4 regions of the Streptomyces sp. NPDC048142 genome follow, and region 1 is predicted to be linked to each of the others. Evidence: riboswitches for the same ligand, from Rfam matches in the RefSeq annotation. Region 1 holds a riboswitch; each other region holds the start of a gene.
The links. A riboswitch is a leader RNA that binds a small molecule or an ion and turns the genes downstream of it on or off. The one in region 1 is predicted to bind cobalamin.
Positions count from the first base shown of each region.

Region 2: it holds a riboswitch for cobalamin, as region 1 does, so the genes downstream of both, metE (5-methyltetrahydropteroyltriglutamate--homocysteine S-methyltransferase) here and ACGF2Y_RS21335 (ABC transporter substrate-binding protein) in region 1, are expected to answer to the same signal.
Region 3: it holds a riboswitch for cobalamin, as region 1 does, so the genes downstream of both, ACGF2Y_RS13410 (ABC transporter substrate-binding protein) here and ACGF2Y_RS21335 (ABC transporter substrate-binding protein) in region 1, are expected to answer to the same signal.
Region 4: it holds a riboswitch for cobalamin, as region 1 does, so the genes downstream of both, ACGF2Y_RS18855 (ABC transporter substrate-binding protein) here and ACGF2Y_RS21335 (ABC transporter substrate-binding protein) in region 1, are expected to answer to the same signal.

Region 1 is NZ_JBIDBC010000016.1:139,590-143,762, reverse strand. Features, by position in the region: gene ACGF2Y_RS21340 (NAD(P)/FAD-dependent oxidoreductase) at 1-675, opposite strand, end outside; cobalamin riboswitch at 1,138-1,325, shown strand; gene ACGF2Y_RS21335 (ABC transporter substrate-binding protein) at 1,728-2,975, shown strand; gene ACGF2Y_RS21330 (FecCD family ABC transporter permease) at 2,972-4,144, shown strand; gene ACGF2Y_RS21325 (ABC transporter ATP-binding protein) at 4,141-4,173, shown strand, end outside.
Region 2 is NZ_JBIDBC010000049.1:28,448-32,620, reverse strand. Features, by position in the region: gene metE (5-methyltetrahydropteroyltriglutamate--homocysteine S-methyltransferase) at 1-1,714, opposite strand, end outside; cobalamin riboswitch at 1,881-2,096, opposite strand; gene ACGF2Y_RS34680 (hypothetical protein) at 2,421-2,618, shown strand; gene cobF (precorrin-6A synthase (deacetylating)) at 2,682-3,542, opposite strand; cobalamin riboswitch at 3,635-3,814, shown strand; gene ACGF2Y_RS34670 (CoA-acylating methylmalonate-semialdehyde dehydrogenase) at 4,056-4,173, shown strand, end outside.
Region 3 is NZ_JBIDBC010000008.1:136,387-140,559, reverse strand. Features, by position in the region: gene ACGF2Y_RS13420 (amino acid permease) at 295-1,749, shown strand; gene ACGF2Y_RS13415 (Mov34/MPN/PAD-1 family protein) at 1,884-2,306, shown strand; cobalamin riboswitch at 2,377-2,496, shown strand; gene ACGF2Y_RS13410 (ABC transporter substrate-binding protein) at 2,555-3,550, shown strand; gene ACGF2Y_RS13405 (FecCD family ABC transporter permease) at 3,547-4,173, shown strand, end outside.
Region 4 is NZ_JBIDBC010000013.1:126,018-130,190, reverse strand. Features, by position in the region: gene ACGF2Y_RS18860 (FecCD family ABC transporter permease) at 1-432, opposite strand, end outside; gene ACGF2Y_RS18855 (ABC transporter substrate-binding protein) at 498-1,544, opposite strand; cobalamin riboswitch at 1,605-1,792, opposite strand; gene ACGF2Y_RS18850 (beta-ketoacyl-[acyl-carrier-protein] synthase family protein) at 1,959-3,182, opposite strand; gene ACGF2Y_RS18845 (acyl carrier protein) at 3,179-3,454, opposite strand; gene ACGF2Y_RS18840 (acyl-CoA dehydrogenase) at 3,559-4,173, opposite strand, start outside.

The DNA of each region.
Region 1 (4,173 bases):
GACGGATTCGACGCTGGTGTGCTCCAGAACGGTGACACCCAGCCGGTCGCAGACCTGGCGCAGATGGCCGCAGGCTCCGGAGGAGAGCTGGGCGCCCAGCTCTCCGCGGGCGACCAGCGCCACCGACAGGCCGGGCCGGGATTCGGCGATCTCGGTGGCGGTCTCGATGCCGGTCAACCCGTCGCCGACAACCAGCACATTCACACCTTCGCCCCGCTTCTCCATGCTGTCCAGACGCTCGCGCAGGCGCAGTGCGGAAGGCCGGGCGGCGACGTCGAAGGCGTGCTCGGCCACGCCGGGGACACCGCGGTCGTCACCGTGGCTGCCCAGCGCGTGGACAAGCGTGTCGTAGCCGATCTCGCCACCGCCACCGCCACCGCCGCCGTCGGCATCGGCATCGGCATCGGCCACAGCGACGACTCGGCGCTCGGGGTCGATGGCCGTGACACGGGCCAGGCGCAGCCGTATCCCCGTGCCCGCGAAGACGTCGGCGAGCTGGGGGGCCTCGATCTCCTGGCCTGCCGCGAGCTGGTGCAGCCGCAGCCGCTGGACGAAGTCCGGCTCGGCGTTGACCACGGTGACCTCGGTGTCCTCCGGGGACAGCCGACGAACGAGGGTGCCGGCCGCGTAGGCCCCGGCGTAACCGGCGCCGAGGACGACGATGCGGTGCTTCATGTCTTGCTCCTGTCGGTTCGCTTGGCTCTCGTGAGTTTGAGCGGAACAGCGCCCCGATCCCTGACAGGAATGACGCGTGACGTGGGCCACAGGGCGGCGGAACATCGGCCGCCGATGCTCACCACACCCCGGGCAGCGCAGACAGCAGATGGCAGATGGCAGGTAGCAGGTAGCAGGCTCAGCTGACGAGGTGATCCGATGCCGAACCGACCGGCCCCGGACTACGGGCCGGACCCGGACTGCTGCGCACCCTGCGGCGGACGGGTGGACAGCGGTCACCACGGGTACGGGCGGAACCTCGCGACAGGCTCGTCGAAGGGATTTGTCCGCGGGCCACGCGCAGGTCATCCGCAGCTCAGGTGCCCCAAGGCCATCCGGCGACCGCCTGCTGGGGCTCGTCACACAGGTACGGGCCAGGTTGCTGTGGCTCGTCGCACAGGTGTGAGTCTGGCGTGGCCGGGGCCGGTTCTGCGATGCTTCGGTCCGTCAAGCGACGGCGGAACGAGGAAGCCGGTGAGATTCCGGCACGGTACCGCCACTGTGTAGGGGGAGCGACTCCGCCCATGGCCACCGCCCCATCCGGGGGCGGGAAGGCCGGAGAAGCTGTGATCCCGAGTCAGGAGACTCACGCCGTCGCACCTCGATGTACGGGGCGGATTTCCCCAGGAGAGGCGGTGGCACCTATGTGCCTGCGTGTGTATGGCGGCGACTTCGCGCTGCCCGTGGCCCATCGGGCCGGCCTGCCCGGCGTGACGCCCAGGCCCGTCCCTCCGGGCCCTGACGGCGTCCCGAGATCCTGACGGCCTCCTCGGATCCTGACGGCGTTCCGAGATCCTGACGGTCCCCTCGGGCCCTGACGATCACCTCCGATCCCGTCAGATCCCTCAGATCCCTCAGATCCCTCAGATCCCGTCGGCCATCTCAGATCCTGACGGGCACTCACATCCCGTCGGCCTCCTCCCTCTCAGCGGGTTTCCCTCCCGTACGCCGCATCACGCGCCCCGGAACGCCGGTGCGCGCTGTCCACGTATGCCACGCCACCAGGAGTCACCTTGTCCCTGCGATCCCTCACGCCCGGCCGCCGCCGGCAGGCCGCCGCGGCGGCCTTCCTCACCGCAGCCCTCGCGCTCACCGCGTGTGGTGGTGACTCCGACCGGCCCGCCGACGACAAGGCCGATGCCCAGGCGGCCGGGAAGGACTGCGTCAAGGACTTCGACCCGGCCAAGGACTACTTCCCGGACAAGTCGACGGTGCGGCACGCCGAGAACTTCACCCTCCGCTACGAGAAGAGCTACCAGGTCCTCACCGTCAAGGAGCCGTACCCCAAGGGCAAGCCCGAGTCGTACGTCCTGGTCAAATGCGGTGCGCCGAAGCCGAAACTGACCGGCGACCTGGCGAGCGCGCCGCAGGTGACCGTCCCCGTGAAGAGTCTGTACTCCGCCTCCACCACCCACCTGCCGCTGCTCACCGAGACGGGCACCCTGGACGTGCTGACCGGGGTGGCGAGCGTCGCGAACATCTCCTCCGCCCAGGTGATCGAGCGGGTGAAGGCCGGAAAGGTCACCGAGTACGCCAAGGACCGCACCCTCAACGCCGAGAGCGTCATCGGCGCCAAGCCGGACGTGCTGATGACCCAGGGCACCGACGACCCGCAGTACCCCAAGCTCCGCCGGGCCGGGATCGCCGTGGTCGCCAACGCCGAGTGGCTGGAGTCCAGTCCGCTCGGCCGCGCCGAGTGGGTCAAGGCGATGGCCGCGCTCACCGGGGCGGAGAAGCGCGCCGACAAGCTGTTCGGCACCATCGAGAGCGACTACCTCAAGGTCGCCGAGAAGGGCGCCCAGGTGATCAAGGCGGGCAAGCCCGTCGAGGTCCTGCCCGGCACGATGTACCAGGGCACCTGGTACATGCCCGCCGGAGGCAGCTACGCCGCCCGGCTGATCAAGGACGCGGGCGGCACCTACCCCTGGGCGGGCAAGCCGGGTACCGGCAACCTCCAGCTGAACTTCGAGGCCGTGTACGCCAAGGGCGGTGACGCCCCGGTCTGGCTCGCCCAGCAGGAGAAGTGGAAGTCAACCGCCGACGCCGTGAAGGCCGACAGCCGGTACGGACAGCTGGAGGCCCTCTCCGACGGCGCGGTCTGGTCGAACACCAAGGCGCTCGGCCCCAACGGTGGCAACGACTACTTCGAACGCGGTGTGCTGCGCCCCGACCTGGTCCTCGCCGACCTCTTCGCGCTGATGCACCCGGACCGGGCGAAGGACCACACCTTCACCTTCTACCAGCAGGTGCCCAGGGCGTGACGACGCACAAGACAACCCCACCGGCCGCCGCCACCCCGGACGCCGCTACCCCGGACGCCGAGGCGGTCGCCCCCACCCCTGCCGCCCAACCGGCCGCCGCCGCCCCGGACACCCCGCAGGCGGTACGGCCGAGGCGGCGTCTCGCCGTCGTCCTCACCCTCGCGGCAGGCACCGCCGCACTGTTCGTGCTCACCATCGCGACCGGGTCCCACCCGGTGCCGGTCACGGAGGTGGTGCGCGTCCTGTTCGGCGGCACCGCCGGCGACCCGAGGTGGACCGTGATCGTCGAGGAGGTCAGGCTGCCGCGCGCGCTGACCGCCGTCGCCGTCGGGGCCGCCCTCGCGGTGGCGGGCGTACAGATGCAGACGCTGTTCCGCAACGCGCTGGCCGACCCGTTCTCGCTCGGGGTGAGTTCGGGCGCCAGCATGGGCGTCGCCGCCGTGGTGGTCGGCACCGGCGGGGTCGCGGGCAGCTTCACGGGAGACCTGGCCGGGCTGGGGCGCGTGGGCGTCATCCTGGCCGCCTCGCTCGGCGCGGCCGCCGTACTCGCCCTCGTACTCCTCCTCTCGCGCTGGGTGCGGTCGGCGGTCACCCTGCTCGTCATCGGCGTCATGATCGGCTCGGCGGCCACCGCCGTGGTCAGCGTGATGCTCGTCTACGCCCAGCCCGAACGCGCCCAGCAGTTCGTCATGTGGGGCCTGGGCAGCTTCAGCTCCACCACCTGGCCCGACCTCCACGTGATGCTGCCCGTCATCGGCGCGGGGCTGCTGACCGCGCTGCTCACCGCCAAACGCCTCAACAGCCTGCTGCTCGGCGAGGACTACGCCCGCACCATGGGCCTGAACGTACGGCGCAGCCGCGATCTGGCGCTGCTCGGCACCTCGCTGCTGGCGGGCGCGGCGACCGCGTTCTGCGGCCCGATCGCCTTCCTGGGCCTGGCGGTGCCGCATCTGACCCGGGTGGCGCTGGGCACCTCCGACCACCGGGCGCTGATCCCGGCCTCCATGCTCGCGGGCGCGTTCCTCGCGCTGGCGTGCGCGTTGCTGAGCCAGCCGCCCGGATCGGACTCCGTACTGCCGCTGAACGCCATCACCTCGCTGTTCGGCGCCCCCGTGGTCATCACGTTCCTGATCCGCAGCCGTCGCGGCGTACAAGGAGTGGCCTCGTGACCGACACCGACACCGACACCCTCACCGAA
Region 2 (4,173 bases), on a different contig from region 1:
TGACCGGGCCGGTGAGCATGCCCTTGACGGGCCGCTCGGTCAGCGACTGCGCGTACGTGGTCCAGCGCACCGTCATCGGCTCGGGGCGCGAGATGTCGCCCGCGAGGACCGGCGGGCGGACGTAACGGGTGCCGTAGGACTGCACCCAGCCGTGCTGGGTGGCGAGGTATCCGGTGAGCCGCTCGGCGAAGTACTGCACCATGTCGTTGCGTTCGGGCTCGCCGTGCACCAGGACGTCCAGTCCGGCCTTCTCCTGGAAGGACAGCACCTCGCGGATCTCGTCCTTGATGCGCTCCTCGTACCCGGCTCGGTCGATCCGTCCCGCACGCAGGTCCGCGCGTGCGGTGCGCAGTTCGGTGGTCTGCGGGAACGAGCCGATGGTGGTCGTCGGCAGCAGCGGCAGCCCGAGGTGGGCGCGCTGGGCGGCGGAGCGCTCGGTGTACGGCTGTGAGCGGCGGCCGTCCGCGTCGGTGATGGCCGCCGTACGGGCCCGTACCGCCGGGTCGCGGGTGAGCGCGGCACCGGCGCGGGAGGCCAGGTCTGCGCGGTTGGCGGCGAGTTCGGCCGTGATGGTGTCCGTGCCGCCGCCCAGGCCTCGGGCCAGGACGACGATCTCCTCGGTCTTCTGCTTGGCGAAGGCGAGCCAGCGGGCGATCTGCGGGTCGAGGTCGCGCTCGGCGTCCGCGTCCAGCGGGACGTGCAGCAGGGAGCAGGAGGCGGAGACGTCGACCCGGTCGGCGAGGCCGAGGAGGGTGCCGAGGGTGGCGAGCGACTTCTCGTAGTCGTTGATCCAGATGTTCCGGCCGTTGACGACACCGGCGACCAGGCGCTTGCCGGGCAGCCCGCCGGCCGCCGCGAGATCGTCGAGGTTCCCGGCGCCGGACTCGGTGAAGTCGAGCGCCAGCCCGTCGACGGGGGCCTTGGCCAGGACCGGCAGCGCCTCGCCGAGCCGCCCGAAGTAGGAGGCGACCAGCACCTTCGGCCGGTCGGTGAGTCCGCCGAGCTCGCGGTAGGCGCGGGCGGCGGCGTTCAGCTCGGCCGGGGTCCGGTCCTGGACGAGCGCGGGCTCATCCAGCTGCACCCATTCCGCGCCCGCCGCCCGCAGGTCGGCGAGGACCTCGGCGTACACGGGAAGCAACCGGTCCAGCAGGGTCAGCGGCTCGAAGTCCGCGGCCACCCCCGGGGCCGCCTTGGCGAGCAGGAGGTAGGTGACGGGGCCGACGAGCACCGGGCGCGGGGTGTGACCGAGCGCGAGGGCTTCCCCGAACTCCGCTACCTGCTTGGCGGAGTCGGCGGCGAACACCGTGTCCGGCCCCAGCTCGGGCACCAGGTAGTGGTAGTTGGTGTCGAACCACTTCGTCATCTCCAGCGGCGCGACGTCCTGTGTGCCGCGGGCCATGGCGAAGTAGCCGTCGAGGGCGTCGGCACGGATCGCTTCGCGGTGCCGCTCGGGGACAGCGCCGACCATGACGCTGGTGTCCAGGACATGGTCGTAGTACGAGAAATCACCGGTCGGCACGTCGTGGACTCCGGCCTCGGCGAGCTGCTGCCAGGTCCCCCGGCGCAGGTCGGCGGCGGTCCGCCGGAGGGTGTCCGCGTCGACGCGGCCCTTCCAGTAGCCCTCGATGGCCTTCTTCAGTTCACGGTTACGGCCCTGGCGGGGGTAGCCGTACACGGTGGCCCGTGCTGCCGCGGCTGCGGGCTTCGCTGTCACGTGACTCTCCTTCGCGAGCGTGTCTGTTGTCGCAGACCCCGGGACGGGACGCGGACGCGAAGGGATGACGCGTCGGGCGGACACCCGGGACACGTTGAACCGTGTCCGTCCGCCTGACGGTTACGCCGACCCGCCCACGAGGTCACCGGGATCTCCGCACGCGAACGGTCGCGTGCGGGCAGCGGGCAGGTCTTCGGACTCGCGGGCACGTCTGCCGGGGCACACACCTAATGGCCGTCGCTTCCCAGACCCGGCCGGGCCCAGTGCGTATGACGGCGGTCGTTCCCACTCACCGCTGCGGGGCAGTCCCGGATTTCCACCGGGTTCCCTCTTACGACACCCTGTCTGGCGGACAGGGCGAACCAGCTGCACCGGTCAGCCTAGAAGGGGCGTCCGTCCGGCGCACACCGTTGTTCACCCTTCGGACGGTGATGTGGGACACGGTGCGTCCTCCCCGGCGCCGGGGAGGACGCCCCCGCGGCGGACGGTCGCCGGGGCCCGCGCACGTTCTCCGTCCGTTCGACTGTTCGTCAAGGGCTCGCTGACCGCCAGTCAGGTCGTTCGCGTCAACTGGGCGTGACAGTGACACAGATGTAACCGAATGGCGTAGGGACTGCGGAACCACAGAGCGTCACAAGCCGTTCTTCTTCCCACTACACGGCCGCCGACCCGCGGCGAGGCCGACCGAGGAAACGGAAAACGCCAGATGAAGAAGACAGTCGGGTGGGCCCAGGACGGCGACGACTGGACGATCACCGTGAACGGCACGCTGTACCGCGCCGTCGAGCGGCCGACGGACGGCCGCGTGCACGACTACCTGGTACGGGGCAGCGACCTGACCGCCGAATGCCCCAGCCTGGGACACGGGCTCGGTGTGATCCGGGCGCACGAGTCCCGCGACTGACACCCCACAGGTCCGACGACGAGGTGCGGCGGCCGGAGCCGCCCGCGCCTCGACGCGGACCTTTCAGCCGTTCGTACGATCCGCGCCGCCCGTACGATCCGCGCCGCCCGTACGAGGGGTACCCCCCTGGTCGTCCGAGACATCCGTGTCGTCCGGACCTTGGCGCAGCAGATAGGTGTCCATGATCCAGCCGTGCCGTTCGCGGGCCTCCGCGCGCAGTCGGCTGATCCGGCCCGCCACCTCGTCGAGCGGTCCGGAGACGAGCAGTTCGTCCGGGGTCCCGATGTAGGCGCCCCAGTGGATCCACCACCCCCTGCCCGTCAGCTGGGTGAAGCTCTCGTGGCCGTCGAGCATCACGACGAGGTCGCAGTCCTCGGGGAATCCCTGGGCGAGCCGCCGGCCGGGGGTGATGTGGATGGGGCGGCCGACCCGGTTCAGGGTGACCCGGTGCCGGGCGGCGAGGGCCGAGACGCTGCTGATGCCGGGGATCACCGTGTGGCCGAATTCCACCGTTTCCCGGCCGCGGATGTCGTCCAGGATCGCGAGCGTGCTGTCGTACAGGGACGGGTCTCCCCACACCAGGAAGGCTCCGCACTGCCCGGGGGCGAGCTCCTCGGAGATCAGGCGTTCGCAGACGTCGGCACGGCGGTGGCGCCAGTCGCGCACCGCCGAGGCGTAGCGTCCGCTGTCCTGCTGGGTACGGTCCCGCCACGGGTCCTCGGCGTCGACGACGCGGTAGGGGCCGGTCAGGTGTTCGTCGAGGATGTCCCGTCGCAGCCGGGTCAGCGCGTCCTTCTCCTTGCCCTTGCCCAGTACGAAGAAGACATCGGCCCGGCGCATGGCCTTCACCGCGGCGAGGGTCAGATGGTCGGGGTCGCCGGCTCCCATGCCGATGACGAGGATGTGGCGGGGTGCGTCGCTCATGTCGGCCGATCATGCCAGGAGCGAGGCGGGGTGGACTTACTAGGACGTCCAACTATATGTTCGTGAGCAGAGGGGTGACCGGCAGGGAGCCGGCCGCCCCGAAGGCCCGTGGTGTCAGGGAAGCCGGTGTGATTCCGGCGCGGTCCCGCCACTGTGACCGGGGAGTTCGTCCTCGCAGGACATGCCACTGACGGTGCAGCAGCCGTTGGGAAGGTACGAGGACGCGCGGTGATCCGGGAGTCAGGATACCGGCCGCGGGATGTTCCGTGTTTCCACGAGGATGGAGCAGACACGCATGGCACCGGTCCGCACCCACGGCCCCGCAGGCCCGTCCCGGCGAGCGGTTTGCCCCGCCCCCTGACGGCCCCCGCCCTTCGCGTCCCCGACGGCAGGCCCCTCCGCACCCGCGCGCACCGAACCGACGGTGCGCCGTGCGCCGGTGCCGCCGCGCGCCATCCCCGGACCTCACCTGACGATCCCACCTGACGACCTCACCGACAGGAGCAGGCTTCCATGGTTCGCGAGCTCACCCATTTCATCGGCGGCAAGAACACACCCGGCACCTCGGGCAGGTACGGCGATGTGCACGACCCCAATACCGGTCTGGTCCAGGCCCGCGTGCCGCTGGCCG
Region 3 (4,173 bases), on a different contig from region 1:
CCGTTCGCTCAACGGACGCTCAGATCCGCATAACGATCCCCCCAAGTGATTCAGCCCTTTTCTGCCGAATCAAACCTCTTGCCCGCTTTCGCTGTGGTATGCGCCACAGAATGTCCCACGGTGTCCCCTGGCGGTCGTGATAAATCTTCACGACCGCCCGGGGACGTCACCCCTGTCCCCGGGGGCGCCACAGACCGGCCGAACGCCGGTGGCACTCCATCCATATCCGGGGGGATCAGGACCTGATCCGCAGCCTTGTACGGCGCGGATCGGCGTGGAGAAAGGCGCACCACCATGACATCGGCGCAGGTCGACGAAGGACAGGTCGACAAGGGCCGGCCCGGCGGCGACGCCGGGGCCGACGGGGCTGCCGGGGCCGACGGCGGGGGATACCAGCGCGGTCTGGGAGCCCGTCAGATTCAGATGATCGCCATCGGCGGAGCCATCGGCACCGGGCTCTTCCTCGGCGCGGGCAAAGCCATCGACCGGGCCGGACCCAGCATCGTCCTGGCCTACGTCATCGCGGGCCTGGTCATCTTCTTCATCATGCGGGCACTGGGCGAACTCCTGATGTACCGCCCGGTCTCCGGCTCCTTCTCGGAGTACGCCCGGGAATTCCTCGGACCGTTCTTCGGATTCGTCACCGGCTGGACCTACTGGCTCTTCTGGGTCGTCACCGGCATCACCGAAGTCACCGCCGCCGCCACCTATATGACGTACTGGTGGAACATTCCGCAGTGGCTGTCCGCCCTGGTGTTCACCCTCATCCTGTACGGCGCCAACCTGATCTCCGTGAAGCTCTTCGGCGAGCTGGAGTTCTGGTTCTCCATGGTCAAGGTCACCGCGATCATCGGCATGATCCTGATCTGCGCGGGCGTCCTCACCGTCGGGTTCTCCGACGCCGGCGACACCGCGAGCGTCTCCAACCTCTGGAACGACGGCGGCTTCTTCCCCAACGGCATCACCGGCACGCTCATGACGCTCCAGATCGTCATGTTCGCCTTCCTCGCCGTGGAACTCGTCGGCGTCACCGCCGGAGAGTCCAAGGACCCCGAGACCGTGCTGCCCAAGGCCATCAACACCGTGCCGTGGCGCATCGCCGTGTTCTACGTCGGCGCGCTGATCATGATCCTCTCCGTCGTGCCGTGGTCCACCTTCAAGCCCGGCGTCTCCCCGTTCGTGAAGGCCTTCGAGGAGATGGGTTTCGGCGTCGGCGCCGCCGTCGTCAACTTCGTCGTCCTCACCGCGGCGCTCTCCTCCTGCAACTCCGGCATGTACTCCACCGGCCGTATGCTCCGGGACCTCGCCCTCAACGGCCAGGGCCCCCGCGCCTTCACCAAGCTGACGAAGAACGGCCTGCCGCTCCTCGGCACCACCTTCTCCGCCGCCCTGATGCTCGTCGGCGTGTGGATCAACTACCAGTGGCCGGGCGAGGCGTTCACCTACGTCGTCTCCTTCGCGACCATCTCCGGCATGTGGGCCTGGATCATGATCCTGCTCAGCCAGATCCGCTACCGCCGCCTCGCCGACGCGGGCCTGCTCCCGCAGTCCTCGTTCAAGGCCCCCGGAGCCCCGTACACCAGCTGGTTCGCGCTCCTGTTCATCGGCATGGTCATCGTGATGATGGCGATCGACGAGGACGCCAGGATCTCGCTCTACTGCGCACCCCTGTGGGCGCTCCTCCTCTTCGTCTCCTACCGGGTGATCCAGGCGCGCACCCCGCGGAAGACCACCTCCGGCACCCACTGACCCCGAGGGCGGGCCCCACGACCGCCCTCCTCCCCGGACCGCCCCCGGCCGCCCCAACGGCCGACGGCGTCCAGCATGCGGGCCCCCGCGTACCACCCACCGGTACGCGGGGGCCCCTTGCATATCCTGGCGCCATGCTGACCATCACCCAGACGCTCTACGACCAGATCGTCGCCCACTCCCGCGCCGACCACCCCGACGAGGCGTGCGGAGTGGTCGCGGGCCCGGCCGGGACGGACCGCCCCGAGCGCTTCATCCCCATGCTCAACGCCGCCCGCTCGCCCACGTTCTACGAGTTCGACTCCGCCGACCTCCTCAAGCTCTACCGCGAGATGGACGACCGCGACGAGGAGCCCGTGGTCGTCTACCACTCGCACACGGCGACCGAGGCCTACCCCTCCCGCACCGACCTCACGTACGCCAACGAACCCGGCGCCCACTACGTCCTCGTCTCCACCGCCGACACCGACGGCGCGGGCCCTTTCCAGTTCCGCTCGTACCGCATCGTGGACGGCGAGATCACCGAGGAAGACGTGCGGGTCGTCGAGGCGTACTGAACCCCGGGCGGACCGCCGGGCCGCCGCACGGGTCTGGCACACTGCCCCCAGACCCGATCAAGGCAGCAGGAACCAGGAAGCCGGTGCGAATCCGGCACGGTCCCGCCACTGTGACCGGGCCCCCTCCCACGCGGACGACTCCTCAAACGGACGACATCGCACCGGAGGGCGGCCCGGAAGCCAGGAACTGGCCCGCCGCCTTTCCGCATCGACCAGGGGACGCGGAAATCCCCCGGAGAGGCCTCGCCATGTCCCGGCGCACCCCCGCGCTCATAGCCGCCGCCGTGCTGCTCCCGCTCGCCCTCACCGCCTGCTCCTCCCCGGACGGCGACGCCGCCACCGGGGACAAGGCCGCGGCGAAGAGCGACGGATTCCCGTACACCGTCAAGAACTGCGGTGTCACCACGACGTATCAGGCCCCGCCGAAGCGCGTGGTCACCATGAACCAGCACGTCACCGAGATCATGCTGGAACTGGGCCTGGCGAAGTCCCTCGTCGGCACCGCCTACCTCGACGACCAGGTCCTGCCGAAGTACGCGAAGGACTACGCCTCCGTCCCGGTCATCGCCAAGGAGTACCCCTCCTACGAGCAGGTCCTCGCCACCAACCCCGACTTCGTCTACGGCGGCTACAGCAGCGCCTTCACCGCCGGCGACGGCCGCAGCCGCGAAGCGTTCAAGAAGTCCGGCATCGAGACCCGGCTCAACGCCGAGAGCTGCACCGAGGGCGACCAGCCCATGGACACCCTCTACGAGGAGGTCCGCGAGGTCGGCCGCACCTTCGGCGTCGCCGACCGCGCCGAGGCCTGGATCAAGCAGGCCAAGGCCGACAACGCCGCCACCGCGAAGAAGCTCGCCGGCCTGAAGCCCGTCTCCGTCTTCGTCTACGACAGCGGCGACAAGACCGCCTTCACCGCGGGCGGCGAGGGCATCGGCAACGAACTGATCGAGCGGGCCGGTGGCACCAACGTCTTCGCCGACCTCGACAAGCCCTTCGGTGACGCCTCCTGGGAGAACGTCGTCGCCCGGGGGCCCGAAGCCATCGTGATCTACGACTACGGCGCCACCACCGTCGAACAGAAGAAGAAGCGCCTCCTGACCGACCCGGCCCTCGCCGACGTCCCCGCCATCAAGAACAAGCGCTTCGCGGTCATGCCGCTCTCCGACGCGGTCCTCGGCGTCCGCGTCCCCGCCGCCGTCGAGAAGCTCGCGGCCCAGCTCCACCCGGCGGCCACCACCCCGTGAGCTGCCGTACCCCCGCACCGCGGCGGCTGCTCCGCTACACCCTGGTGCTCGGCGTCCTCGCCGCGCTCCTCGCCGCCGCCGTGATCGCCGCCCTCGCCCTCGGCTCCGTCCGCATCCCGCCCGGCCAGGTCCTCGACATCCTGACCGGGCGGGCGGAGGCGAGCCCCTTCCGCACGATCGTCCTGGACGTCCGGCTGCCCCGCGTGCTGCTCGGCATCGTCGTCGGCGCCGGACTCGCCGTCATCGGCACCGTCCTCCAGGCCCTCGTACGCAACCAGCTCGCCGACCCGTTCCTCCTCGGCGTCTCCTCCGGGGCCTCCACCGGCGCGGTCCTCGTGATCGTCCTCGGCATCGGCGCCACCCTCGCCACCACCGTCACCATCCCCGCCGCCGCCTTCGCCGGCGCGCTGCTCTCGCTGCTGCTCGTCTACACCCTGGCGCGCGGCGGAGGCGGCCTCACCACCAACCGGCTCGTCCTCGCCGGGGTCGCCGTCTCCTACATCCTCTCCGCCCTGACCAGCCTGATCCTGGTCACCTCCGCCCGCGCCGACCACCTCCAGGAAGTCCTCTACTGGACCCTCGGCGGCCTCGGCGCGGCCCGCTGGGACATGCTCGCGCTCCCC
Region 4 (4,173 bases), on a different contig from region 1:
CGCCCCGGCGAACGCCCCGGCCGACAGCGACACCGCTCCCCCGCCGACCCCGAGGACGACCACCACGACCGCCCCGGTCGAGGCTCCGGAGGAGACGCCGAGGACGAAGGGGTCGGCGAGGGGGTTGCGCAGCAGGGACTGCATCACCGTGCCGCACACCGCGAGGCCCGCGCCGCACACGGCGGCGAGGAGGGTGCGGGGCATGCGGAGGTTCCAGATGATGCCGTCCCGGATCGGGCTGAGGTCCGAAGCGCCGAACCCGAGGTGCGCGGCGACGGCGGACCAGACGTCGGGCACGGAGATCCGGGCGGGCCCGATGGTCACGGCGACCGCGACGGAGAGCAGCAGGAGCAGGACGCCGCCGGCCCAGAGCAGCACGGCGAGCGGGCCGCCGCTCCACACCGGGCCCGGCGGCACGGCGAGCGGAAGCACCGGCCGGTCCTCGGCGTCAGGCACCGACCGGCCCTCCGTCTCCCGCACCGGCCGGTTCCCGCCGTTCACCCCGCGAGCCCGAACTCGCGGAGTCCGGCCGCGACGCGCTCCAGGCCCTCGACGGTCCGGATGGTGGGGTTCATGGCCTGGCCGCTGAGCAGCACGTAGCGGCGGTTCTTGACGGCGTCCATCTTCTTCGTGACCGGGTTGGACTCCAGGAACTCGATCTTCTTCTCGGCGCTCTCGGCGGTCTGTATCGTGCGGCTCAGGTCGCCGATGACCAGGACGTCGGGGTTGCGGTCGGCGACGGTCTCCCAGCTGACCTGGGGCCATTCGTCGTGGGTGTCGTCGAAGACGTTCTTCGCGCCGAGTTCCTTGGTGATGACGCCGGGGGCGCCGCAACAGCCCGCGAGGTAGGGGGCCTTGGAGTCGGAGAACCAGTAGAGGAGAGAGGCGTCCGACGCGTCGATGCCGTCGGTGGCCTTGTCCACCCGCGCCCGGAGCTTCTTCACCAGGGCGTCACCGCGCTCGGGGACCCCGAACACCTCGGCCAGTTCACGGACTTCCGTGTAGACGCTGTCCATCGTCAGCGGCGCGGTACGGGCTCCGTCGCCGCCGCCGCTGTTGTCCTTGCCGGTGCAGTCGGCGGGCGAGATGTAGGTGGGGACGCCGAGCTTCTCGAACTGTTCGCGGGGGGCGACGCCGCCCTTGGCGAGGGTCGAGGCGAAGGAGGCGGAGACGAAGTCGGGCTCCTTGTCGAGGACCTTCTCCGAGGAGGGCCGGTTGTCCGATATCCGCTCGACTCCGGCGTTGGCCTTCTCCAGGCCCTTCATGACCGGGTCGCTCCAGGTGGCGGTGGCGGCCAGCCGGTCGGCGAGGCCCAGCGAGAGGAGGATCTCGGTCGAGCCCTGGTCGACGGAGACGGCCCGTTCGGGCGGGGCCTTCACGGTGACGGTGCGTCCGCAGTTCTTGAGCGTGAGCGGAAACCCGTCGGCTTGGCCGCCCTCGGCGGCCGTGGTGCTCCCGTCGCCGCCGCAGGCGGTCAGCAGGAGGAGTCCCGCCGCGAGCAGGGCGGCGGTACGTATCGGGGCGGGGGCGGCCGTGGACAGCACGAAGGACCTCTGTGTCTCTGGGCCCAGCCGCGGAGCCCGTCGTACGGTTCCCGTGCCCCGGTGCGGGGCGCGGGCGCCAGCAGGTCTTCGGACTCGGGTTCGTCCGGACGGGACGCCTTCCCGGAACACCTGGGTGCTCCAGTGGCCGTGGCCCCGCCCGTCGCCCTCACCGCTGCGCGTCAGTTCCGGGTTCGCACCGGATTCCCTGACCCCGTCGCTGGGGTTCGACTGGCCCCGGCAAGCTATCACGCGTCTTCGCGCGGATCGGGGCCGGTGCGGCGGCCGCTGTTCGCGGGCCGGTGCGGCGCGGGATCGGCCCGCCCGCACCGGCCCGGAGGATCCGCCGGGGCCACGGAGCCCGTACGTTGCGGAGCCCGAAGGTTTACGCGGCCCGAGAGCTGCGCGGCCCGAGGGCTACGGAGCCTGGAGGGCGATCACCGCGTTCTGGCCGCCGAAGCCGAAGGAGTGGCTGACGGCCCGCCGTACGGGCACCTCGCGCGGCAGCTTGGTGACGCAGTCGATGTCGAACCCGGGCGCGGGGGCGTCCAGGTTCGCGATCGGGGGGACGACCCCGTGCTGGAGCGTGAGGATCGTCAGGCCCACCTCGATGGCGCCGGCTGCCCCCATGCAGTGGCCCAGTACGCCCTTGGGGGCGGTGACGGGCGGCCGGTGCGGATAGGCCCGGCCGATGAGGGCGGCCTCGGTGGCGTCGTTGAGCGGGGTAGACGTCCCGTGCGCGTTGACGTGGTCGACGTCCTCGGCCTGCCAGCCCGCGTCGCGCAGCGCGGCGTCGACGGCCGCCCGTGCGACGTCCCCGGAGGGGTGGGGGCTGGTGGGGTGGTGGGCGTCGGTGGTGGCGCCGGTGCCCGCGATCAGCGCCCGGGGGGAGGCTCCTCTGGCACGGGCGTCCTCGGCCCGCTCCAGGACCATGACGGCCGCACCCTCGCCCATGACGATCCCGGCCCGGTCGGCGGCGAAGGGGCGGCAGAGGCGGGCGGGGTCGCCGTCCCGCAGTGCTGCCGCTCCGGAGCGGGCGAAGCCGGTCATGGCGACCGGGAACACGATCGACTCGGTGGCCCCGGCGATGGCGATGTCGCAGTGGCCCAGCGTCAGCATGTCCCGGGCCACCGACAGCGCGGTCACCCCGGACGAACAGGCCGTGCACGGGGCCAGGCTGGGTCCGGTGGCCTTCATCCGGATGGCGATCTCGGCCGCGGGCATGTTCGGGATGGTCAGCAGGATGCCCGAGGGCGAGGTGGCCTCCGGGCCGCGCCGCTCCAGGGCGACGGCCTGTTCGGTGAGTCCGGCGGATCCTCCGCTGCTGGTGCCGACCACGACGGCGACCCGGGCGCCGTCCCAGTGCTCCGGATCGAGCCCGGCGTCGGCGACCGCCTCCCGGGCGGCCAGCACGGCGAACTTGACGTACCGGCCCATCCGGAACGCGGTCCGGCCGCCGACCGCTTCGTCGAGGTCGATGCCGGAGACCGTGCAGGCGAAGTCGACGGCGCAGCCCCGCAGTTCGGGGACGGTGCGGGCGGGCGACTCCCCGGCGCACACGCCGTCCCAGGTGGTGGCGGTGGTGTGGCCGACCGGGGTGATCATGCCCAGCCCGGTGACGGCGATGGCGGGTCGCTTCATCGGGTGTTGCTCACCGGCACCGTGGCCTCGGCCGCCGCGCTGCCGACGGCCGCGTCGATGTACACGGAGATGTCGGCCAGCGTGGCGTCCTTGTAGAGCTTCTCCGAGTCGGCGTCGACGCCGAGGGTCTCCTTGATGATGACGGCGAACTCGGCGACCGCGAGGGAGTCCATCTCCAGGCTGTCCATGGTGGACTCCGGCAGGATCTCGGCGCCGGGCACCTTGAACGTCCCGGTCAGCACCTCGGTGATCTTGGGGTGGATGGTCTTCATGGTGATTCCTCTCATCGGCATCTCATCGGCTCGGCTCTTCCTGCGCGGCGGGTGGCCGAACGCAGCGACCCACCGCCCGAAGTAACTGGATGACGATCTTCCGGTTACGCCCTGGGGCGAACCGATTCGTCTACGCTCACCTGCGGCTTCTCGAACCATCGGGAGAGGATCGAGGTGGTTCCCCAGTACGCCAGCAGGACCCCGCGGGTGCTGAGCGCCGCCACCTTCTCGCGCAGCGGGCGCCTCCTGCTGCCGCAGACGGGCCGCCGGAACTCCGCCGCGCGGCCCCGGATTCCCGCCCTGCGGCCCCGGTGCCAGGCTCCCTCGGGGTCGTCGTAGACCTCCGCGTAGCCGGGTCCGGCGATCGGCCAGTCCGACATCAGGCGCTCGGGAAGCGCGAAGGACTCGACCAGGGCGGGGGTGTGGGCGGCCACGGTGGTGATCGCCTCCTCCAGCGTGGCGGGCAGAAAGGTGACCTGATCGGCGGTCAGCCGTCCGGAGGCGAGCAGGTCGCCGCTGTTGCGGGCGATCCACTGGAGCGCGAAGAGCCTGCGCAGCTCGGTCAGCCGTTCGCGCGCCTCGCCCTCGGGCAGGGAGGCGACGGCGTCGGCGTACGCCTCTTCGGCCTGCCGGTAGGCGTAGGCCTCGACGCCGCGCAGCGCGGCCGGGGAGGCGGCGTTCCAGCGGCCGAGCGGGTCGCCGGGCGGGGCGGCGCTCAT